One region of the Vibrio sp. Of14-4 genome, then DNA from elsewhere that is predicted to be linked to it. Evidence: predicted binding sites of a transcription regulator. Region 1 holds the regulator's gene; each other region holds the start of a gene.

Evidence for each region. Region 1 encodes PurR, which represses purine synthesis genes. Its sites were predicted from a motif close to TNANGNAAACGTTTNCNTNA; they were not measured.
Region 2: the regulator PurR is predicted to act here: its motif matches at 2,379-2,398, upstream of pckA (phosphoenolpyruvate carboxykinase (ATP)).
Region 3: the regulator PurR is predicted to act here: its motif matches at 3,075-3,094, upstream of folD (bifunctional methylenetetrahydrofolate dehydrogenase/methenyltetrahydrofolate cyclohydrolase FolD).

The regions. Positions count from the first base shown of each region.
Region 1 is NZ_JAKRGI010000001.1:111,980-120,190, reverse strand. It holds gene cmoM (tRNA uridine 5-oxyacetic acid(34) methyltransferase CmoM) at 1-725, opposite strand, end outside; gene elyC (envelope biogenesis factor ElyC) at 840-1,658, shown strand; gene torR (two-component system response regulator TorR) at 1,700-2,401, opposite strand; gene torD (molecular chaperone TorD) at 2,600-3,247, shown strand; gene purR (HTH-type transcriptional repressor PurR) at 3,464-4,471, shown strand; cyclic di-GMP riboswitch class I at 4,611-4,697, shown strand; gene MHN79_RS00520 (TfoX/Sxy family DNA transformation protein) at 4,888-5,481, shown strand; gene MHN79_RS00515 (TVP38/TMEM64 family protein) at 5,605-6,294, shown strand; gene MHN79_RS00510 (DUF2007 domain-containing protein) at 6,297-6,626, shown strand; gene MHN79_RS00505 (hypothetical protein) at 6,667-7,740, opposite strand; gene MHN79_RS00500 (DUF1826 domain-containing protein) at 7,988-8,211, opposite strand, start outside.
Region 2 is NZ_JAKRGI010000007.1:20,939-29,149, forward strand. It holds gene MHN79_RS08770 (AsmA family protein) at 1-418, opposite strand, end outside; gene pckA (phosphoenolpyruvate carboxykinase (ATP)) at 576-2,204, opposite strand; gene hslO (Hsp33 family molecular chaperone HslO) at 2,542-3,417, opposite strand; gene hslR (ribosome-associated heat shock protein Hsp15) at 3,471-3,857, opposite strand; gene gspC (type II secretion system protein GspC) at 4,110-4,976, shown strand; gene gspD (type II secretion system secretin GspD) at 5,016-7,064, shown strand; gene gspE (type II secretion system ATPase GspE) at 7,064-8,211, shown strand, end outside.
Region 3 is NZ_JAKRGI010000006.1:153,558-161,768, forward strand. It holds gene MHN79_RS08340 (sarcosine oxidase subunit beta family protein) at 1-204, opposite strand, end outside; gene glyA (serine hydroxymethyltransferase) at 297-1,550, opposite strand; gene MHN79_RS08350 (helix-turn-helix domain-containing protein) at 1,756-2,817, shown strand; tRNA gene MHN79_RS08355 (tRNA-Arg) at 2,884-2,960, opposite strand; gene folD (bifunctional methylenetetrahydrofolate dehydrogenase/methenyltetrahydrofolate cyclohydrolase FolD) at 3,162-4,025, shown strand; gene MHN79_RS08365 (hypothetical protein) at 4,216-4,602, opposite strand; gene MHN79_RS08370 (alpha/beta hydrolase-fold protein) at 4,670-5,824, opposite strand; gene MHN79_RS08375 (hypothetical protein) at 6,010-6,324, opposite strand; gene MHN79_RS08380 (permease) at 6,873-7,736, opposite strand; gene MHN79_RS08385 (FAD/NAD(P)-binding protein) at 7,736-8,211, opposite strand, start outside.

The DNA of each region.
Region 1 (8,211 bases):
TGACGACATAACTTTCTTTCAAGCGCCACTACGTCTTGTGGTTGGAAATCACCCATGTATTCCCTGTTTCCAATATAATCACTAAAACATCGGATACCCGCTTTACCACAAATCTCAAAACCAGACGTCTCTATCCATTGATACACTTCCTCTGGTTTGAGTCCTCTCTGTGGCTGCAATTTAAACCTCTTTCGATGCGGCATACCGTCCAATATATGTGGGATATTGCCGCACACAACATTCTTATAAACCAACCCGTGATGGTTATAGAACATGATGGATGCAGCTCCACCAGGTTTTACTCTATTCAGCAAGTATTGCAGCGCTGATTTTGGATCGACCAACCATTCCATCACAGCATGGAACATCAATACATCAACAGATTCTTGGAGATGCTTTCCTATGCTCTGCACGGGTGAATGAACCAAACGATACTGCTTAAGCAATCCGTTTTTTTCAATCTCTTGACGAGCTAATTGCAACATTTCCGAAGATATATCACACAAAGTAATTCGATGTCCGAGTTTAGCTAGCTTTTGAGAAATTTGCGCTAATCCTCCACCAGCATCGAGCACAGAGAGACTTTTCCTGCTACCATTAATGGCGGAAAGTAATTGTTCAAGTTCTTCCCAAACAATCACTTGGCGTATTTCACCTTTATCGGACCCGTAGATATTTTTTGCAAACTTGTGCGCGATGTCGTCGAAATTGCGATCTTCAGTCACGGTAGGTTAAGTTATTATGTCGTGTCATTCTGCTATTTTGTCACATAGAAAGCAGATATAAAGAAAGATTCTCTTAAATTGAAACCAATTGGTGTTTTTTCGGACTATTTAAGTATGTTTGAGCTTAAAAAAGTGGTGTCATCACTGTTAATGCCTTTACCACTCATGCTGATGATCGGGATTGTCGGCCTGACACTCATTATGTTTACTCGAAAGCAAAAAACTGGGTGTTTTGTCGTTCTCTTTTCCTTTGTCGGTATTTTTCTGATCTCTTTTCAGCCTATTGCATCAAGGCTTCTTCTCCCCCTAGAACGTCAATATACCGCATTCTTTCCAGTAGATGACACCATAGATTACGTTATGGTTCTTGGTAGTGGGCATGTGGTAGACGATAAGATTCCCCCGACTTCCGAACTCAGCCGAACCGGCCTAATGCGACTTTCCGAAGGGATAAGAGTGATGAGAATGTATCCCGGTTCAAAATTGATTTTATCTGGGTATGCTGGGGGATCTGATGTCAGCAACGCTAGGATGATGGCAAAAGTAGCGCTAGCCTTAGGCGTTGCCAAATCCGATATTATTTTGTTGGAAACAGCGAGAGATACGTGGGAAGAGGCTCGGCAAGCCGCAGCATTTGTAAAACGGAAAAAGCTCGTTATTGTGACATCAGCGAGTCATATGAGAAGAGCGCTAAATGAGTTTTACTCTGCAGGATTAAAGCCCTATCCAGCACCAACTAACTATCTCGCTCAACGCAATGTAGAACAAGCCTGGGCCAAATATTCGCCCAAAGCAGTTTACCTCGAACAAACTGAAATTTACTGGCATGAAACGCTCGGATTGATATGGCAAACTCTGCGCGACTGGGCTTCAAACAATGACCACAAGGCAGGAATAGCCTCTGATAACCCTGTATCTGATGGCGACGCCTAACATTCTTTGTATACCGAGCATATCTCGGTATACTCTTTATTTTAGTCTCCCGCGAACATATAGCCTTCGCCATGCACTGTAACAAATAGCTGAGGGTTTTTGGGATCACATTCCATTTTGGCTCTCATCCGTCTAATGAGAACATCTATCGTGCGGTCATTAGGTGCTGCAACCCTGTGGCTGATCATATTAAGAATTTTCTCACGACTTAGTACCTGATTGGGATAAGAAGATAGCGCCACCAACAACTCATACTCTGCCTTAGTCAGTTTCACAGGCTTACCTTCTTTTGTTAAAGAGCGCCTTGGTATATCGAATGTCCAGTGCGCAAAACGAACTAACTTATTAGCACTTGCAGCCGGTTTAGCTTGGCGAGCAGAGCCTATGCGCCAGAGTAAATTTTTGACTCGAACCACTAACTCTCTCAATTCAAAGGGTTTGGTCACATAGTCATCAGCTCCCATTTCCAGGCCAACGATCTTATCTATGTTTTCAGTACGCCCAGTCACTAAGATGATCCCTATATCTGACTGGCTTCTAAGTTCACGAGTCAGCAAAAGTCCATCTTCACCTGGCAGATTAATATCCAGTAGCACTAAGTCAATACTGCTGCTTTTTATTAATTCGCGCATCTCTTCACCATTTTCAGCTTCAAATACTCGATAACCTTCATGCTGAAAATAGCCAACTAATTTACTACGAGTCACTGCGTCATCTTCGACAATTAATACGTGATAACCCATTTACACCACTGCATACACCTAACCTATTGACTCGTATTCTATTCATAAGCTGTCATAATTCTAGTATTTGTGTCGGTTATAAGTGCATACGCACTCTTTTTTTGATTTGAAACAACCTAAACGACACCGAACTGATATTTTATGGATAACACAAGTTTTATCCCAGATAGCTTACATAACTGTGGAGAGTATTATCTAATGGACGACATCAAATCCTTAAATGAGAAGCGCGCCGAAATCTATTGGTGGTTATCAAGTTTATTCGCCAGAGAACTTTCTGCTGAGGTACTTGAAGAGTACCATTCCCCCCAAGTTCGCGCCTTCCTAACAGCGCTTGGGCAGAATGAGCATTTAAGGCCATATATAAACAAACTAATAGATGCGCTTAATCGTGTGCTCAGCAGGAACAATGCCCAACTCGAACTAGCGGCTGACTTTTGTAATCTGTTTCTTAAATCCGATAAAGATTCTGCCCTACCCTACGCATCTATCTATATTGGCGATTCAGGACTGCTCAATGATATACCTGCCACAGAAATGGAAAACTTAATGTACCAGTATCAAATAGAGGTGAATAAAAGCCTTAATGAGCCGGCTGATCACATTGCTGTAGAATTAGACTTTCTCGGCCACCTAATCATTTGCTCCAACAAGCTAATGCAACCGAAGGAGATGGAAACTTCGATGCAGGAACAAGCACAATTTATTGAAGCCCGTCTTCTCTCTTGGATCCCCTCGTTTGTAGATAAGTGTCAGAAACTGGATAATTTCGGCTTTTATGCATCAGTGACAGAAGTCACTCTTGCGTTTATCAAACAGGATTACTCATTTCTAAAAGGTGAGTAATTAGACACAAATATGTGATGGAAAGCCTACTAGAATTTAGGTTTTTGTTTGCCCTTAAAGCCTTTGCGATATAAAATCGAGAACGAAAACGATAAAAACTGACAGAACTAGAGATAAACCGCTAAATAGGGCGGTTTTTGTGTTTCTGATACTTACTGCCCACTTACACAAATTTTTGATGCAAGTTCACGGCAGTCATCGACAGGACAGAACCTTATGGCCACTATCAAAGACGTAGCACGCTTAGCCGGCGTGTCGACAACAACTGTTTCTCATGTAATAAATAAAACTCGCTTTGTTGCAGAAGCAACTCAAGAAAAAGTGATGGAGGCAGTGACTGAATTAAACTATGCTCCAAGCGCTGTAGCGAGAAGCCTAAAGTGTAACAGTACCCGTACTATTGGCATGCTTGTCACTCAATCTACTAATCTTTTCTTTTCTGAAGTCATCGATGGTGTAGAGAGCTATTGTTACCGCCAAGGCTATACTCTCATACTGTGTAACACTGGTGGAATATATGAGAAGCAACGTGATTATATACGTATGCTCGCCGAAAAACGTGTTGATGGTATTCTAGTAATGTGTTCCGACCTAACCGAAGAACTCAGTGAAATGCTTGACCGCCAAAAGGATATCCCTAAAGTCATCATGGACTGGGGTCCAGAAAGCTCTCAAGCCGATAAAATAATCGATAACTCCGAAGAAGGCGGCTATCTAGCAACAAAATTCCTAATTGAACACGGTCATAAAGATATCGCATGTCTTAGTGGGCACTTTGAGAAAGCAGCGTGCCAAGAACGTATACAAGGGTTTCGCCGAGCAATGAGTGAAGCTAACTTAAAAATTAACGAGGACTGGATTCTCGAAGGCAACTTCGAATGCGATACTGCCGTGCTCGCCGCAGATAAAATTGTCGCAATGGATAACAAACCAACGGCTGTCTTTTGTTTCAATGATACTATGGCTCTTGGTCTAATGAGCAGACTGCAGCAAAAAGGAATTAAAATACCTGAACAGATTTCAGTTATCGGCTATGACAATATAGAGCTCGCTGAATACTTCTCTCCACCACTTACTACTGTGCACCAACCTAAACGTCGCGTAGGCAAAAATGCGTTTGAAATTCTTTTGGAACGTATCAAAGATAAAGAGCATGAAAAGCGTGTTTTCGAAATGCATCCAGAGATTGTGATTCGTGATACGGTTTACAATCTAAGTGAATGAATACGAACCGGCTGATAAGTTAAACTATTAGCCGACTCTATCATTTTGACACAAAATATTTGGATCGATATCACACTTATTCAATCACGTTGTGATACTTACCTCAAATCTTATTTATTCTTAAATTGTTCGACTAATGCCACGAACAGGGCAAACCAACTCGAAAGAGTGGGACGCAAAGCTTCCGGCCTGACTCAGGGAACTGAAAGGTAGCGGAGTTGCCGATGGGCAAAAATGCAAACTATCATACCGTTTAAAACAATACATGGACTAGTGATTTGATGTTTCGGTAGCCACATGTGTCTGTTCTAAAAAATGTATGACTTCTTTATCAACATTTTACCTGCATTATTTTGCTAATCTCTCGGACCTGGCTTTGGTGGCGTATAATAAAATATACACCGAGATAAAACAGCATGGATAAACCAATACTTAAAGAATCGATGCGACTTTTTGATCAGCTTGGTCAGATAAAATCGCGCTCAATGTTCGGCGGATTCGGCATCTTCGCAGACGACATAATGTTCGCATTAGTCGTTAACGATAAGCTACACATCCGCGCCGATGACAAACTAGCCAATCAATTTAAAACTGAGGGCTTAACACCATACGTATATAAAAAACGTGGGTTCCCCGTTGTTACAAAATACTTTGCGTTAACTGATGACATTGCAACTTGTGAGGAGCGAGCGCTTTCTTTAGCCTATCGCTCTCTAGAAGTGGCCAAGAAAGAAAAGACGACACAAGCTAAAGCTAGGCCGACTCGACTTAAAGACTTACCTAACCTTCGACTGGCAACAGAACGTATGTTAAAGAAAGCCGGAATCGATAGCGTCGAAAATTTAGAACAAATAGGGTCAGTAAAGGCGTTTAAGGCGATTCAAGCAACGCACCCTGCAGAGGTGTCAATTGAGTTGCTCTGGGCTTTAGAAGGCGCTATAAAAGGCAAACATTGGTCAGTTATTCCTACTACTCGCAGAGCGGAGTTAGAAAGTCTTCTTAATAGCTAATCACAACATGCTTTGAAACTAAGTCAGCCAGCTAGGTTGGCTTTTTTATTTTCTGTTTGAAATTTTACTTCTTTTCAACTGTTCTTATTTTCATATCCCTTTACTCATATTTAGGAAGCCTCTATGAATAAAAAACTCGTGTTAGGAGTTCTGCTCGTCGGACTGATTGTGTTTCTTGGCATTAACTTTGGTCAATATCTCACTTTAGAAAATGCTAAAGCTCAACAAGCCTCGCTATCTGAGTTTATAAATAACAACTTTGCACTAGCCGCTATAAGTTATTTTCTTGCCTATGTCGCCATTACTGCTTTCTCCATTCCAGGCGCTGCCGTTGTGACGCTTCTAGGTGCGGCTTTATTCGGCTTTTGGGCCAGTCTTTTACTTGTCTCATTTGCAAGCACCATAGGTGCGACTCTCGCCTTTCTCAGCAGTCGTTTTTTACTTCGAGATTGGGTGCAAACCAAATTTGGCGACAAATTAAAAGCAATCAATGACGGAGTGGCTAGAGATGGGGCATTCTATTTATTTTCGCTTCGCCTAATACCTGTATTTCCTTTCTTCCTAATAAACCTTCTAATGGGGCTAACACCAATATCTACTGCTCGTTTTTACCTGGTAAGCCAATTGGGAATGCTGCCGGGTACCGCGGTTTATCTCAATGCAGGCACACAATTGGCACAAATAGAAAGCCTATCGGGTATCGTATCTGCTCCGGTATTACTATCATTTGCTCTACTTGGGCTATTCCCAGTAGTCACTAAATGGGTGATGGGAAAATTCAAAGGAGCGACACAAACTCAAAATGAGAGTTAGTTTTGAAAATTTTCTCAACCGCTAATGTAATAGAAGTTCATATAGTCTGTGAACTTCTAAAATCACAGCAAATACATTGCCAAGTCAGAGGAGATGGAATCGTAGGGCTACAAGGAGAACTTCCTTTCGATGATAGTACCTCCCCCTGTGTTTGGCTTTTGAATATCAGTCAACATAAGCAAGCGCTGTCAATCATCGAACAGTATCAACAAAAAACACCATCAGATTTAAAATGGCAGTGCACCCAATGTGGAGAGCTCAATGAACAGCAATTTGGGTTGTGTTGGAAATGTAGCGAGATCAATAGAGACGAATCTGACCTCTATGAATAAAGCGCACTGAAGGCGCTTCATTCGTTTTCGCTTCAATCTTTTAGGACGAACGTATCTTCTCTATTGCGAACTTCGCACTAACTGAACGATGATCACTGCCATATGAGGGTCCAACAATCGAGTTACCCTCAGGTACGATTATACTTCTCTTTAGTGTCTCATCTTTTTGCGTAAGAATAACAACGCCATCAAGGTACCCGGTTTGCATTTCTCCGTTTTTCTGTCTTTTGGAGCCTTGCTTGGCCTCAGCATTTAAGCTTGCTTCCCACTTATATGTATTCTCCTGTGGGGATATCATTGGCAAGGTGATTTCATATTGAGGAGGAACTCCCAGCTCAGATCTAAAACTTTCTTTATCTTGTAATGCTCTAACTATTCGCCCATCAACTTTTCTATTTCGAGTATTAAAATCACCAGCAATAATAATATGATCTATATCAGTATGTTTGTTATTAATTTTGCATAACAAATCATTTATTTCTTTTTTTCTTTCATCTTGATCTTTTGAGTCAAGATGAATATTTACCATGGCAACTTTCATGCTACCAATGCTTTGTATAGTGATAGTTCCACCTTTATTTGGATTATTAAGCACGTCCCTATAAGTTAACTTATCAATAATAATAGGTGCTGCTATCCCTTTTTTAACCAGTGTAATCTGAGCGGTTGATGCAGGATTGGTGAACAAGGAAAACAGCTCTTTAGGTTTGGTGACTGTCAGCATTTTTTGGGCACTATTATAGACAATCACATACTTAGAGCCATTAATAGTCTCTCTCATTACTCCTGATAGATTCTTCATTTCTTCTGTAGATATAAAAACAATATCTGATGTACTAGTAAGAATCGATTCACACATATCGCTACTCATTGTTTGGTTTGCATTATTATGAGTAAAAACTTGGATGGTATGAGCGACCTTAGGCTTATCAAGCACACCATATTCTAAGTTGCTTAAGTGTTCTTCATTTGAGTTTAATTCTTGCGCAGGCAAACAGCAGTTAAATACTTTTTTGATATTAAAAGACGGCTGATGAGAACTTTTTTCTGAGCGATTCACTATACTACTAGCAGAGGGTGAAAAACTTGAGTTGACTTCCATTATCATATCCATAAATAAATCCTATCAGAGGATTATATAGACACAATAAAAATAAAACTGTGTTCATGAACCTTTATTAATTTAATTCAGTTTGAAAAAAAATAATTTTTAAACATGAAAGAATTTAATCATTGTATTTCTTTTTTGACATTAGACCTTTCCAGATTTATGTAAGCTCACATCAAAAAAGTTGAAGTCTGTTGATAGTCTATAGTAAGACATTTGTAAGATAATTTGCTAAAAGATAGTCACTATCTGATTAAACCATATCTAGTGTCAGTAGGAGTCTAGGTTCTTGATTAAGGTTCTGAGGTGAACGATGTACCAACCCGCGACTTTCATTCCCCTCCCAGCCACTTCCCTTCAACAAAGCCACATCTCCAGTAGACAATCTGTTTATTGCCGACTGTTCACTATATAAACCAGATAAGTGATCAGGTTTCCCCAAGCTACCAGCACCCAATTTGCTGCGGTCCAAACCAT
Region 2 (8,211 bases), on a different contig from region 1:
GCGCTGACCAATTAGGCGCTTGAATATCAACGTGCTGAAGAGCCAGCTGTTGTATCTTAAATGAGTGTAATAGCGGCGAATTGAGCGCGCTTAGTGTTAAATTTGCCTCTTCGATCAAAATCGAATCAAAAGACAGTTTATTATCTTTCCAAAGTGATGAGGATGCCCAAAGCGAGAGTTTGGGAATGTGTAAATCTTGGTTGCCATCGGTTATATCAACGTCTGTTAGAGTCAATTGGTAGGGTGGCGAGTATGCTGCCTGCTGCACTTTTATCGTATAAGGTGAAAATTGGTCCAGAATGGCATTGACAATTTTCCCTGAATAAGGCGATTGGAGCAGAAAAAACAGTGAGACTATCAACAAGCTGCTTACACAAACTATGATAACAGAGGTGATGACGAAGACTTTTTTTAACATTCCAACCTTCTCCCAGTTCAGACTGCAGCTAGCTTGGAACATTTTTCTTTTTCAGGCAACAAAAAGCCCCTTTAACTAGGGGCTTAACATCTAAATTTACCGATTTGCTTGCTTTGTTACTTGAAATAATATCGAGGTAACTAAAGCTTAAGCTGCGTTAGTCGAGCTGAGGGCCAGCCGCGACTAAAGATTTACCTTCATCATTGTCTGTATATTTAGCAAAGTTGTTGATAAAGCGCTGAGCAAGATCTTTGGCTTTATTTTCCCACTCTTGAGGCTCTGCATACGTGTCGCGAGGATCCAATATGCCAGAATCGACATCATGCAACGCGGTTGGGACCTCCAAGTTGAAGATAGGAATATGCTTAGTGTCTGCGTTTTCAATTGAGCCATCTAGAATAGCATCTATAATTCCGCGAGTATCCTGAATAGAGATTCGTTTACCACTACCATTCCAACCCGTATTGACGAGATATGCTTCTGCGCCTGCCGCTTCCATACGTTTAACCAGTACTTCAGCATATTTGGTTGGATGTAGGGTTAGGAAAGCTGCGCCAAAACACGCTGAGAAAGTTGGTGTTGGCTCAGTAATTCCACGTTCGGTACCAGCAAGTTTTGCCGTAAAGCCTGAGAGGAAATGGTACTTTGTTTGTTCTGGTGTTAGCTTAGATACTGGTGGTAATACCCCAAATGCATCGGCTGACAGGAAGATCACCTTATTGGCATGCCCCCCCTTAGATACAGGCTTGACGATATTCTCTATGTGCTCGATCGGGTAAGATACACGAGTGTTTTCAGTTTTAGATCCATCATCAAAATCGATAGAACCATCGCTAAGCACAGTGACGTTTTCTAGCAATGCATCGCGTCGGATTGCATTGTATATATCAGGTTCAGCTTCTTTAGATAGCTTAATGGTTTTGGCATAGCAGCCACCTTCAAAGTTGAATACGCCGTCATCATCCCAGCCATGTTCGTCATCACCAATGAGTGCGCGCTTAGGATCGGTTGATAGGGTTGTCTTACCTGTTCCTGAGAGACCAAAGAATACTGCCACATCGCCATCTTTACCCATGTTGGCAGAGCAGTGCATGGAGGCAATATCTTGCAAGGGTAAGAAGTAGTTCATCATGGCGAACATACCTTTCTTCATCTCGCCACCGTACCATGTACCACCGATAAGCTGCATACGCTCAGTTAGGTTAAATACAGTAAAGTTTTCTGAATTCAGACCGTGTTCTTGCCATTTTGTGTTAGTACATTTAGCACCGTTCATGACTACGAAGTCGGGCTCAAATGTTTTCAATTCTTCTTCGCTAGGGCGAATGAACATGTTTTTGACAAAGTGTGCTTGCCACGCGACTTCAGTAATCACGCGGATGCTCAGGCGAGTATCTGGATTGGCCCCGCAATAGCCATCAACCACAAAAACACGTTTACCTGAAAGTTGGCTGGTAACCTCGCCTTTTAGGTCATTCCAAACTTGCTGTGTGATTGGTTTGTTGTCATTTTTTACCGCGTCAGAAGTCCACCACATGTGCTCTTCTGTCGTTGCGTCTTTTACTATGTACTTATCTTTCGGTGAGCGCCCAGTAAAAATACCAGTGTCCACAGCCACGGCACCTAGTTCTGTTACCACGCCCTTTTCATAACCTTGTAGGTCGGCGCGAGTTTCTTCTTCGAACAGCATTTCGTAACTTGGGTTGCGAACAACCTCTTTTACGTTGTGAAGCCCATGTTTGGTAAGATCAATTGTTGCAGCCTGTGCATGCTCCATAACGGTCATAGGTGCTCCTTGTAGGAATATATCGTAGGGATGTTCTAATAATGTTTTAGTGGTTATCTGCTCACCATGCTAACAACGGGTGCTGGGCAAAACAGGGATGCAGTTCAAAAAGAATCCATGTTAGCCATTCGGTTTTCAGCGACTCATCACACAATAGCTGCGACAGTGTATCGCGTACGCAAAGGATTGCGCTAGAGATAAATTAATTATTAATATACAAAAATTAAGAGGTTGTTTTATTACAGTAATCTTGTTTATTTGGTGACTTAGATCGCAAAAGACCAGATTTTTTCTGGTCTTTTGATAAGGGAATTACAGTCTTTTTGTACGTGGTGAATTAATGAAGTGTGTTGTCACCTGAACTAGCTTGTTTGAACAGCTCTGAAACTTGAGTTTGATCGAAGGAGTAGCTTGTACCACAGTAATCGCAATGCAAAGAAATTGAGCCTACTTCAGCCAAGATGTCGTTCACTTCCTTGCGTTCTAGCGTCACTATGGCCGCGCCACTTTTCTCTCTCGAGCAGCCACAGTGGAAAACCACAGGTTGAGGTTCAAAGACGCGCACTTTCTCTTGGTTATACAAACGATACAAAAGCTCATTCGCCTCAAGAGAGAACAACTCATCATCTTTTACTGTGTCTGTTAGCTGTTCAAGATGCTCAAAGTCTTCTGGACTCCCTTTGCCGTCAGGCATGATTTGTATCAGCATGCCAGCAGCTTGTGGTTTACATTGGTGTTCGCCAGTTCGTATCCAAAGACGAGTTTTAAGCTGCTCTGAATTGGCAAAGTATCCCTCTAGAGTTTCTGCTAAGCTGTCGCCTTCAAGAGCAACAATACCTTGATAGCGCTCAGCGTTTTTCGGCTCAATAGTGATAACCAAATAGCCTTTGCCCATCATATCGTGAATAGTTGCATCGTCTTTTATGTCGCCTTCCCAACGCGCTACGCCACGAACTTTTTGGTCATTGTCGCCATTAATTACGGCTAGGGACACAGGACCATCACCTTGCAACTGCATGGTAATAGAACCTTCGAACTTTAGTGTGGCGGTTAACAATGTGGCAGAGACTAATAGCTCACCTAAGAGTGTTTTCAGAGGTGTGGGATATTCCTTACTGGAGATAATCCGTTGGTATTCATCACTCAATTGTACCAACTCGCCACGTACTGAAAGGTCTTCAAAGAGATAACGGTTTAAAACATTGTGTGCCATTAAGTATTTCCTCGTACGTATGGTACATATATCAGCGGCATGCAGGCTGATATTTATTGGTGTTTAAATTTAATTATATCGCGTCGCTGCTTTTTGTCTGGGCGGCGATCGGGGCTGGGGTTGTGAGCATGAAGCTTTCGCTGCGTTGCATTCTCTTCACGCTTAGCAATACTGCTTTCAGTTTCACTGTAGAGAGTTTGTGCTTCTGGTGCTCCACGCCTTTGGTCAGAAATCTTTTCTATCACCACGGTTTTTTCCTCATGGCCCTGGCGAAGTGTAATGATGGCTCCTAGCTCGACTGTTTTACTCGGTTTGCTGCGTTGACCATTGTAATGGACTTTCCCGCCATCGACCATATTGCGAGCAATGGAGCGTGTTTTATAAAAGCGAGCAGCCCAGAGCCACTTATCGAGCCTCACTGCTTCAATTTCTGTAACCATAGTGGATACTAACCTCTGACTGATATCAATCTTGTGCCAAATTATTTGACTAACAATGGTGACACAGCGCTCATTTTTCAAGGTACATGACAAAATTCTGCACCTTTGTGTGTTAATCAGTTCGATTACAGTGTTGGTGGTTGAATATTTTGGTAGAATGCTCAGTTCAAACGAAAACGTTAATGTAAAAATACTTGCTAAGTAACAAATACCTAGCATAGCTTTGTCAGCTGGTTATCGAAAGGATTGTGAGTGAATATTCGTGGTGTAATTCAACTGGACACTTTTGTGAAAAATCAGGATCGCTTAAGTGCAGTGACGACCGTCATATTGCTAGCAATGAGTGCATGGGTTGCTGGCGCTCTAATTTGGCAGCCGCTGGAATCTCAGTCAGTGACGGCTTGGAAGCCTTCTACTTTTTCGAATAATGTTGAGAAAGGAGCAGGCTTAAATATTGCTGATCTACAAAATAGCCATTTATTTGGTCGCTATCAGGCGAATGCTCCTGCAGTGAAGAAAAAAGTGGTCACTGAGGCACCTAAAAGTCGTTTGAGCGTTGTTCTCGTTGGTGTTGTAACCAGTAGTGAAGAAGGAAAAAACTTAGCGGTAGTGTCCAATAGAGGCCAACAAGCCACCTATGGTATTGGTGAAACACTTGAAGGTACAAGAGCGACAGTCGTTGAAGTACTCTATGACCGCATTATAGTGGATAACTCAGGCCGCAATGAAACAGTCATGTTGGAAGGGTTAAAATATACTAAAGATCCTCAACCTCAGCCGAAATCCAAATCAGTCAAGGCAGAGGTATCGGCTGATAAGTTAGATGAAATTCGTACGGCCATCCGTAAAGACCCCAAACAAATTTTCCAATATGTTCGCATGTCTCAAATGAAAAGGGATGGTGAAGTCATAGGGTATCGTCTGTCCCCAGGCAGAGATAAAGAATTGTTTGAATCGGTTGGTCTAAAACCTGGGGATGTCGCAACGCAGATTAACGGCCAAAGTCTGAGTAACCCTGCTGCGATGGGTGAGATTTTTAAAAACATGTCTTCGCTTACAGAGCTCAATCTGACGGTGGAAAGGGATGGCCAATCTTTTGAAATTTATATTGAATTATAATAATGATGCAAACGCATACATCATTCCGAGGAGTAGAAGGTGAACCATTGGCTTAAAAAAAGCGCTTGGCTTTTAGCAGGAAGCTTATTGACGTTTCCCGCTGCGGTAGTGGCGAATGAATACAGTGCGAGCTTTAAAGGCACAGATATTCAAGAATTTATTAATATTGTTGGCCGTAACCTAGAAAAAACTATCATTGTTGACCCTTCAGTGCGTGGCAAAATAGATGTTCGCAGTTATGACATGCTGACGGAAAAGCAATATTACAGCTTCTTTCTTAACGTTCTGGAAGTCTATGGATACGCGGTCGTTGAAATGGATAACGGTGTTATTAAAGTTATCAAGTCAAAAGATGCGAAAACTTCTGCGATTCCAGTCGTTGGTGATGGCGCTATTGGCGGTGATGCTGTTGTGACCCGTGTGGTGGCTGTACGCAATGTGTCGGTTAGGGAGTTATCTCCTTTGTTGCGTCAGCTTAACGACAATGCTGGAGCTGGTAATGTGGTTCACTATGACCCTGCCAACATAATTCTTATCACAGGTCGCGCCGCAGTAGTTAACCGATTAGCCGATATCATCAAACGAGTAGACCAAGCAGGCGATAAAGAAATTGAAGTGGTTGAGCTTGACAACGCCTCGGCTGCGGAAATGGTTCGTATCGTTGAAGCTTTGAATAAGACGACAGATAACAAAAGCACTCCAGCCTTCCTTCAGCCTAAATTGGTTGCAGACGATCGTACCAACTCTATTCTAATCTCTGGAGATCCTCAGGTTCGTCAGAGGTTACGCAAGCTTATTAAGCAGCTTGATATTGAAATGGCAACTAAGGGCAACAACCGTGTTGTCTACCTCAAGTATGCTAAAGCAGAAGATTTGGTCGATGTGTTGAAAGGGGTATCAGAAAACCTTCAGGAGGAAAAATCAACGGGCACTAAAGGGGCAAAAACTTCCAAGCGTAATGAGGTGATGATCTCAGCCCATGAAGGGACTAATGCGTTAGTCTTGACCGCGCCACCTGATATCATGAACTCTCTGCTTGATGTGGTATCTCAGATTGATATTCGCCGAGCACAAGTGTTAATCGAGGCCTTAATTGTAGAAATGTCAGAGGGTGACGGGATTAACCTAGGTGTGCAATGGGGCTCGCTGGAAACTGGCGCTGTGATTCAGTATCCAAATTCGGGAGCACAGATTGGTCAAGTGATGGTGGGGCTTGAAGAAGCCAAGGACAAAGAAAACTCAAACTTAACGTATGACCCTGACAATGATTCGGCCAATGATGCTGGTTATGTTGAACAAATTACAACAGAAAGTGGTGACTACTCCACTTTAGCCTCAGCATTGGGCGGCGTTAATGGAGCGGCACTGAGTGTTGTAATGGGTGATTGGACAGCTTTGATCAGTGCCGTCTCAAGCGATACTCAATCTAATATCCTATCTTCACCAAGTATTACTGTGGTTGATAACGAAGAAGCAAAATTTATCGTCGGCGAGGAGGTTCCGGTAATAACAGGTTCGCAGACGGGCTCAAACAACGACAACCCATTCCAAACGGTTGAGCGTAAAGACGTTGGCGTTCAACTGACGGTTACGCCGCAAATCAATGAAGGGACGTCAGTCCAATTGACTATTACCCAAGAAGTGTCCAATGTGCTGCCAGCAACGACTAACGCCGCGGTGGATGTGAGTTTTGCCAAGCGTCAGCTCAATACCACGGTTATGGTAGAAGATGGCCAGATGATAGTACTCGGCGGTCTTATCGATGAGCAAACTACAGAGAGTGAGTCTAAAGTCCCGCTTTTGGGTGACATTCCTTACTTGGGCCGATTATTTAAATCCACCAGTTCGCAAAAGACGAAAAGGAATCTGATGGTCTTTATTAAGCCGACTATCATGCGTGATGGCTTAACAGCGGATGGTATCACGCAGCGTAAATACAACTTTATTCGTGCAGAGCAGCTGTATAAAGCAGAGGAAGGTATCAAGCTGATGGATGATGTTCCAGTACCAGTATTGCCTAAGTTTGGAGATGACATTCGCCATCCTGCAGAAATACAGGCCTTCTTGGATCAGATGGAAGCCCAGTGATGGATGAAGTAATCACATTTCGCCGCTTACCTTTTAGCTTTGCTAATCGATTTAAAATGGTGTTGGAGCCGAGTGAGCAAGGGTTGGCCCTCTACTATGTCGCTCCTTTGGCTTTTGAAGCACTGCTTGAAGTTAAGCGAGTTGTTGGTGAAGGTTTTGAAATTCAAGAAGTATCGAAAGAATCTTTTGATACCAAGCTCACAGAAGCTTATCAACGCGATTCATCAGAAGCTCGTCAGTTGATGGAAGATCTCGGTGCTGATAACGATGACTTTTTCTCCTTGGCAGAGGACTTGCCACAAGATGAAGACTTATTGGAATCTGACGATGATGCGCCAATTATCAAGTTGATTAACGCCATGCTCGGCGAAGCTATCAAAGAAGGTGCTTCGGATATTCATATTGAAACCTTCGAGAAAGCCCTATCTATTCGTTTTCGCATTGATGGTGTTTTACGTGATGTGTTGTCCCCAAGTAGAAAGCTTGCTCCTTTGCTAGTTTCTAGGGTCAAGGTTATGGCCAAACTGGATATAGCAGAAAAGCGCATTCCTCAAGATGGTCGTATTTCACTACGTATTGGCGGTCGAGCGGTTGATGTTCGTGTGTCGACCATGCCATCTTCACATGGCGAACGTGTGGTAATGCGACTACTCGATAAAAATGCCACTCGCCTTGATCTGCACAGTTTAGGAATGACACCTGAGAACCACGCTAATTTTCGTACTATGATTGAGCGCCCCCATGGCATTATTTTGGTTACTGGCCCGACAGGTTCAGGTAAATCGACCACTTTGTATGCCGGGCTTCAGGAGCTTAACAGCAATGAGCGTAACATTCTGACCGTTGAAGATCCGATTGAATTTGATATTGATGGGATAGGCCAAACTCAGGTAAACCCTAAAGTTGATATGACTTTTGCTCGCGGCCTGAGAGCAATATTACGTCAAGATCCTGATGTAGTTATGGTGGGCGAAATACGTGACTTAGAAACGGCTCAAATCGCGGTTCAAGCCTCTTTGACTGGCCACTTGGTTATGTCGACCCTGCATACAAATACTGCCGTTGGTGCAATCACTCGTTTGCGAGATATGGGAATCGAGCCATTTCTAATTTCTTCTTCACTACTCGGTGTGTTGGCTCAGCGTCT
Region 3 (8,211 bases), on a different contig from region 1:
TAGATAGCCTTTTTCAACCACAGCAATATTGGTAATACCATGCTCTTTCGCCAGATAATAGGCAGTGGCTAGGCCGTGTCCGCCACCACCTATAATGACTACGTCATAGTGCTTCTTGGGTGTGGGATTTCGCCAAATTCGCTGCCAGTTTTCGTGATAGGTTAAGGCATGCTTAAATAGACCAAACCCTGAGTAATCCTTCATTGTTTACCTTCCAAAAAACGTTAAAGTCCAAGCGTCTTGTCATAGGCGCATCGATTTTTAATTGAGTATTGTTAAGCGCCTATTGGCTGAGATCATCGATAAACGGGAAACTCTGCGCACAATGCAGCTACCTTGGCTTGCACAGACTTGATCTTCTCTTCATTGTCTAAGTCATCTAAAATGTCGCAAATCCAATCGGTAAGCATGGCTGACTCGGTTTCTTTAAAACCTCTAGTGGTGATAGCGGGCGTACCAATTCGAAGCCCACTGGTGACAAAGGGCGACCTAGGATCATTAGGCACAGAGTTTTTATTGACTGTGATGCAAGCTTTACCTAAGGCCAAGTCCGCATCTTTTCCGGTGATACCCTGCTTTATCAGACTCACTAAGAACAGATGATTGTCCGTTCCACCAGATACAACCTCATAGCCACGTTCAATAAATCCTTTTGCCATCACTTGGGCATTTTTCACAACCTGAGCTTGATACTCAGTAAATTCTGCCAATGAAGCCTCTTTAAATGCTACGGCTTTAGCCGCAATGACATGCATGAGTGGTCCACCTTGACCAGCGGGAAAAACCGCTGAGTCTAGTTTTTTCTCAAGCTCTTGATTAGATTTGGCGAGGATAAGGCCACCTCGTGGTCCCCTGAGTGTTTTATGGGTTGTGGTCGTGACAACGTCCGCATAAGGAAGTGGGTTTGGATAATGACCAGAAGCGACCAGTCCGGCGACATGTGCCATATCAACAAACAAATAGGCATTGACCGAATCAGCGATATCTCTAAACTTCTGCCAATCAACCACACGAGAATAAGCAGAAAAGCCAGCAATGATCATTTTGGGCTGATGCTGTTTGGCCAGTTCCTCGACTTGATCGTAATCGATTTCACCAGTTTCCTCATTTAAACCGTACTGGACAGAATGATAGATTTTTCCTGAAAAGCTGACTTTAGCGCCATGAGTTAGGTGACCACCATGGGCAAGGCTCATTCCCAAAACCGTATCACCGGGGTTGAGTAAAGCCATGAAAACGGCCGCATTCGCCTGTGAACCGGAATGAGGCTGCACATTCGCATAATCGGCACCAAACAAGCTCTTTGCGCGTGAAATAGCAAGCCGCTCGATAGTATCAACATGTTCACACCCCCCATAGTATCGCTTAGCTGGGTAGCCCTCTGCATACTTATTGGTCAACTGTGTTCCCTGCGCTTGCATCACTCTCTTGCTGGTATAGTTTTCAGAGGCAATTAATTCGATATGCTCTTGCTGACGGGTATCTTCACTGTTAATTGCACTAAGCAATTCATCATCAAACCCTTCAATGGTGTCATTTTGGTAGAACACGCGTCTCTCCTTCAGCACATTAATGTAACAATAGTGTTAACAAAATATCCTGCATCCCTGTTCAATGACCGACTGTGTGCGTCAAGAACTGTTGCTTTTGCGACAAATCACCGAATCATTGCGTTGGATATTGAAAATAATGTGATGTGAGTAATAAATTTATATTGAGAATACTTGTAACAAGTCGCTTACCTGAGACACTGCCATGGCACTCAAACCTCAAGGCATGGTGATGAAAATAATAAGAAAATTCTCAGCTCCAATGAGAGATACCAACCAATGTTTTATCGCGAAAGAAAAAACCACATGTAAACAAACCTCAGTGCTATTTGTTGTGCTTGAGCATTTTTCCCTAATGTCATTTACTTGTGCGGTCGATTGTTTAGTGACGTCAAATTTGGTGGAAGGTTCGATGCGATTCACCTTTGCTACGGTTGGATTAGGCAATGGCGAGGTGCTCAGCGATCTTGGTATTGGCCTTACGCCTGATCACTCATTAGACGAAGTAAAGGCATTACAAGATATCGATGCTGTGGTCGTTTGCGGAGGCTATCGAACTAGCCTGAATGAACACCCTCAGTTGTCAAAGCTGATTGCATTAAGTAGTAAGTGCAGCACCATTCTTGGGGGGATTTGGAATGGGGCTATTTTTCTAGCCCATGCAGGGGTTCTTGATGGAAACCACTATGCCCTTCATCCAGACAATCATGCCTATGCAAAAGAAAGATTCCCCCGCAGCCTTTTATCCTCAAGCTCCTACGTTGAACACGAAAATATCTTCACTTCCTCTGGAGCAAGTAGCACTCTCGATATGATGTTAGCGCTAGTGCAAAAAATCACCAATCAGCCCAATTCTAATGCGGTGCGAGAAATCCTTTCTTGTGACCGTTCAATTCCCCAAAATTCAACGCCACAGCTTCACACTTGCCTACCAGACTCTGCGCCAGCGATTGTGAAAGAAGCCAATCTATTAATGGTTAGTAATCTTGACGAGCCGCTCCATGTCGAAGACATAGCCCGTTACCTCAAGATATCGCGCAGAAAATTAGAAAGACTGTTTAAGACGCATATTCAAACCTCGCCTTCTAAGTACTATTTAGAACTGAGATTAACCTATGCAAGGCAATTACTGCTCCAGTCAGAGGATTCCATCTCAACCATAGCAGCATCGACAGGCTTTTCTTCAACCACCCATTTTAGTCGATGTTTTAAAGAGTTTTTTTCCGTATCGCCTAGTGTGATGAGAGAGAAGATGCATGTCAGTTAGAATTAAGACTGCGGCCCGAAAAGCAAAAACCCCAACATCAGGTGATGCTGGGGTTTTCTAAATAAATGGCACGCCCTGCAGGATTCGAACCTGCGACCACATGCTTAGAAGGCACGTGCTCTATCCAACTGAGCTAAGGGCGCGCTACAGGGAAAGGATTATACGAGTTCAGCGTCTTAACACAAGACCTTTTCGTAACATTATGAACTGAATGACTAAAAAAAGCCCACCAGGTTGAGTTTTGATTAAAAACAACTCAAAGCAAACGTTTGCCTATAGATGTTCGTTGGATAATTTGCGACAATGCGCCCAGCAAAATAGCCATTCTGTTTTAAAGGAACGTCATGACCGCTCAAAATATTGATGGAACTCTTATTTCTCAAACTGTCCGTTCAGAAGTCGCTGCGCGCGTAAAAGCACGCCTTAATGCAGGCTTGAGAGCACCTGGTCTCGCGGTAATATTGGTTGGTGAAGACCCAGCATCACAAGTATATGTTGGGAGTAAGCGCCGCGCTTGTGAGGAAGTTGGCTTTGTATCTAAGTCATATGATCTCCCCACAGCGGCAACCGAGCAAGAGCTGCTGGCTCTGGTTGATGAACTTAACAATGATGATCAAATAGACGGTATCCTTGTCCAACTGCCTTTACCAGCTGGTATTGATGCTACTCATGTTCTTGAGCGTATTCACCCTGAAAAAGATGTCGATGGATTTCATCCTTATAATGTCGGCCGCCTAGCTCAGAGAATTCCTAAGTTACGCTCATGTACACCAAAAGGGATCATCACATTACTTGATCGCTACAACATTAATTTACGTGGTCTACACGCGGTTGTTGTAGGTGCCTCTAATATTGTCGGCCGCCCAATGACGCTTGAATTATTGCTTGCTGGCTGCACCACAACCACATGCCACAGATTCACTAAAGATCTTGAAAGCCATGTTCGACAAGCAGACATTGTGGTCGTTGCAGTAGGCAAGCCTAACTTTATTCCGGGACAATGGATTAAAGAAGGTGCCGTGGTGATTGATGTCGGCATCAATCGCTTAGATTCGGGCAAGTTAATTGGTGATGTGGATTACGACAACGCCAAAGAGCGAGCAAGCTTTATTACCCCAGTCCCTGGCGGCGTCGGCCCTATGACGGTTGCGAGCCTGATCGAGAACACCATGCTTGCCTGTGAGCAGTTCCACACCAAGAAAAAGTAACGAGTGAAGCTCATCGTTTAGAGCAATAGAACCGGTAAACTGATTATCCCCATCAACTATGTTGATGGGGATTTTTTATGTTTGAAAATCATACGTATTGACTACGCTTGATATCCTTTTAGATTTAACATTTTCAAGCCAGTTTAATATAAATTGCAATGAAGAAATGCTATTAGAGTAAACAGCTTTGTCATGCCATAAAGCTACGAGTAAAATAGCGCTCCATAAATAAATCTAGTGACTTGCCCAGTCTAGACTTGTTAAGTTTGACTTCATACAAGTCAAAATCACATAGAACCTCATCTAAAAGCGGAGGTTGAATTTGGATAAGACGCTCATATTCTACCTCTGACTCAGCCCACAGAGATCCTAGTGAACCAGCCGCTTCTTCCCGTATATAATCAGGCTCTGAGTCATCTACCAGCACTTTAAAAAGTGCATCTTTTGGAGTTTGCCCAATGCAGTACATTAGCCTTTCTGCAGCAGCAACTCGAGTATTTGCATCTTCAGACCTATCCAGAAAATAGCGAATACATATTTCGCAGTCTTCAGAGCTCAATTGTTTAGTCATAGGCATAACGCCCTCCTTAAGCCTTGAGTAGCAGTTGACCTAAATGTGAAGCTAAGCAAAATTGAGTCAATAGTTACGAACCCGAATTTGAGGTTTTGTCAGCCACTTTAGCCTTCAACACTTTGTGTTGAGAGACAATTTCACTAAGAAACCGGGATTTATTATGTTGTGCAAGAAGCAATGCCTTCTCAGATGAATCAAATGCTTTTTGAAACTCATTATTAAGTGAGTATGCTGTCGCCAAACTATCCCAAAGAATTTCAGATCCTTCAAAGGTCTTTACTCCTCGCTCTAATATCGCTATTCCCCAATCAACTTTGTTTTCATAAGCTGCCTTTAATCCATAGACATTAAATTGGTGAACAGACATAGGAAATGTGTAGCCATACTCGGTTGATTTCGCCAAATAAAAATCTTCCAATTTCTCTAATGACATCACGTCTAGCTCTGGTACAGCATTCCATCCAGAAAAAATAGCCTTGAGTGCATGGCTATTACCTATCAAGGGAGTACTGTCATGAGTTTCATTCGGGAACTTTGAATAAGACCAAGTTACATTGTTTGGCGACTTTTTGTTAAGTAATTCTATCATTGAATTAAATGAATCTTCCATTTCATCAGGTTCATTTGCTAAGCTCAAAAACCACTTTATCGGCTTTTTTCTCTCTAAGTTTTGATATTGTGAATACTCATTCATAAGCGTAGCCTTGTCCCACCACAAACTCGGACTTATTGAAATCGCAGCATTAAATTCCGACCCTTCACTTAAAGCTAAGTAACTGGTGAATAAACCCGATAATGAATGTCCAGAAATGATTTGATAGGGTGCTAAACGATAATCCTCTCTTATCTTATTTAACAGTTCATCTTGTAAAAATTTCTTGTATAACTCAGCTTGCCCTGAATGGTTTCGATACTTTTCGGACTCGGTATGAGTATAAAACTTTAGTCGTTCATAAGGGGTACTTACACCCACTACAATCATCTCTGGAATGATTGCATAAGTACTTAAAAACCGGACACTTCCCGCTATATACTCAAATTGAGTCGAACCATCCAAAACGACCAATACAGGGTATTTAAAACTATTAGAATGTTCGTATGTATCTGGTAAAGATACTTGAAGGGTTACTTCTTCATTGATGGTCCCTGAAAAAAACGTAAAGCTATTCGTGTTCGCAAAAGAATACGAAGAAATAAATATAAGGGTTAGATAGATTAGTCTCATACATTCCTTGATGGCTACAATGTGAAGCGAAGCGGAACTCAGCCAACTATCAGAAGTTCCTGCCTGCGCTGACTGGTTAGATGTGAAATTTCATATTAATAATTTCCATATCACCAGCACTTTTGGTGCGATCTGAATTAATAATGAAAGCACTATTAACTTACTGTAAATTCAATTTATTTTCATTAGTTTATGACATCTACATTAATACTCTTGACCACATCCCCTAAAGCCAAGACTTTATTACTTTCGAACGAGACTTTAGTGTTTGGCATTAGTGAAAAGTCAAAAGAGCCAGAAACCCAAACTTCGTTGAGCTGCACACTTCCTTTTTGGACATAAACATCGGAAGTACAAACATCGCAGAGGTTTCTCTGAATATCGTTGACAACCCATACTTTACCTGAAGGAACCGTGTATAGCTGGGTGTTATCCAAACTCTTTGCATTCACAGAAACTGAAAAAAATATAACTAACCAGACCCACAAATTTTTCATCATCTTCATAAACTTTTTTGATACCTTTGTCATTCGGTGAGGTTTTTTAAGTGTGTTTAAGGTAAGTTCATTTTTTCAACTAAGTATTCACTAAACTCCGAGTACTCATCAATCAAACAATCACACATATTTAATGTCTCGGTTTCAGTATCTAAAATTTCAAAATTCTCAAACCTATATTTTTCTTATACACACTTATATGTGACAGAAACCACTTAGGCTTTTACCCTATTTCGACTATCAAAAACAGGAAAAGATGAGACTATTCAACAATATTTACGTACCTATTAAGAGTTGGAACAGAATCGATATCAAAAATACTCTTTAACATTATCATGGGTGTGGCTGTCGCTCATGTGTTAAAAGCAGGATTCAACATGATTAGTACGGTAGTTATATAATCAAAAACCTTATAATAAGGGATTTACTCTATGGTTCCTTTACATTCATATCAATGCCACTACTAATACTGTAATTTGGCTTTAGACAGATTACAGTATTAGTAACAAATCTCACAATTATTTATTTTGGTACGTTCATCAAATGTTTCATTATAAGCTCAACGAGTGTATTACGATGCCGTAAACCACAATCACTGCAATACTTAAAATGGTTTCTACGGAAATTTTTGATGCTGTCATTCCTGTGCCAAGATAGGAAGTTTCTAGAACGATAATGTTAGCTGCGGGAGGTAGCACACAGATTAAAAATAGCCACGGTAATTGCTGATACACAAACTCTGAGTTTAATATTTGGCTGATGACAAAAGCGATGAGAACAATTGTACTCAACATCAAAATTCTAAATGCATAAGACTTAGCATAAACAAAAAAGTCGCTTTTATCTAAACTGGTTTCAGACAGCCAGATACCAAGTATCATCATACCCAGAAAGCTCATTAAGAATTTGGATATCATATATATATGGTGTCCAAATACTTCAACACTCCTCTCAAATGGAATTAATAAACAACCAATAATAAAAGCAATCACAGGAGGCGAAGTCAGAATATTTTTAATTGAAAAAACCTCTTTCTTTAAATAGTTTGCACCAATAGAATTACCAACAATTGAACTTCCAATATACGCGCCCAACACGAACCTAGCTGCTGTATCCCCTAGCAAAGCATGAGCAATTGGCAAACCCAGCCAACCTATATTTAGATAGCAAAAACATAAGTTATTAATTACATCTCTTTCCATCCAGTGCCGAAAAAAAAATATCGACAACATAAATATCATCGCTAATACGATAACCAAAACCATTTCCTCAGAATTGAGGGAAATATTCCAGATGATAATTAAAGGTATCACCATTTTAGTAAGAACAAACGATGAAAATGTTTTGACTTTTAACTGCTTTTTTCCGACAAGAATGCCAAAAATCAAATAGACAAAAGGGAGTAAAATCTCCATTAGCTAACTACCACTCTATGCTCACCTTCTCTTGCTTCAACTCGCTTCGCCCACTGATAAGCCCATTTTTCTGAACATTGAGCGTTAAACCAAAAGGCATTCGTGGAGAATAAAACTCCCTTGTTTAATGGGCCAATACAATACAAACCATTGACCTCTTTGCGACTGGAAGAGATTTCGAAGGTTTTAGGATTTATAAAAATACCGCCACATGGGTGCGGTTCAACATATCCTTCGTTAATCAACTGTTTTAACAAAGGACTGCGTGAATTGTTTATTATGGGACTGCCGCCAGTCCCATCCCAGAGGATTCGTGACTCCAAAGTACCTCCTGTCGTAGAAACCCGAAATACACCATTCTCATAAGTTGGTTTAGATGTTGACATACAGAACTCGAGTCTTCCCTCGCCAACAGCACTACCTAACTGAACAAAAGAACTCATCGGAATTGGATGACGCCACGCTGCCCATAAAG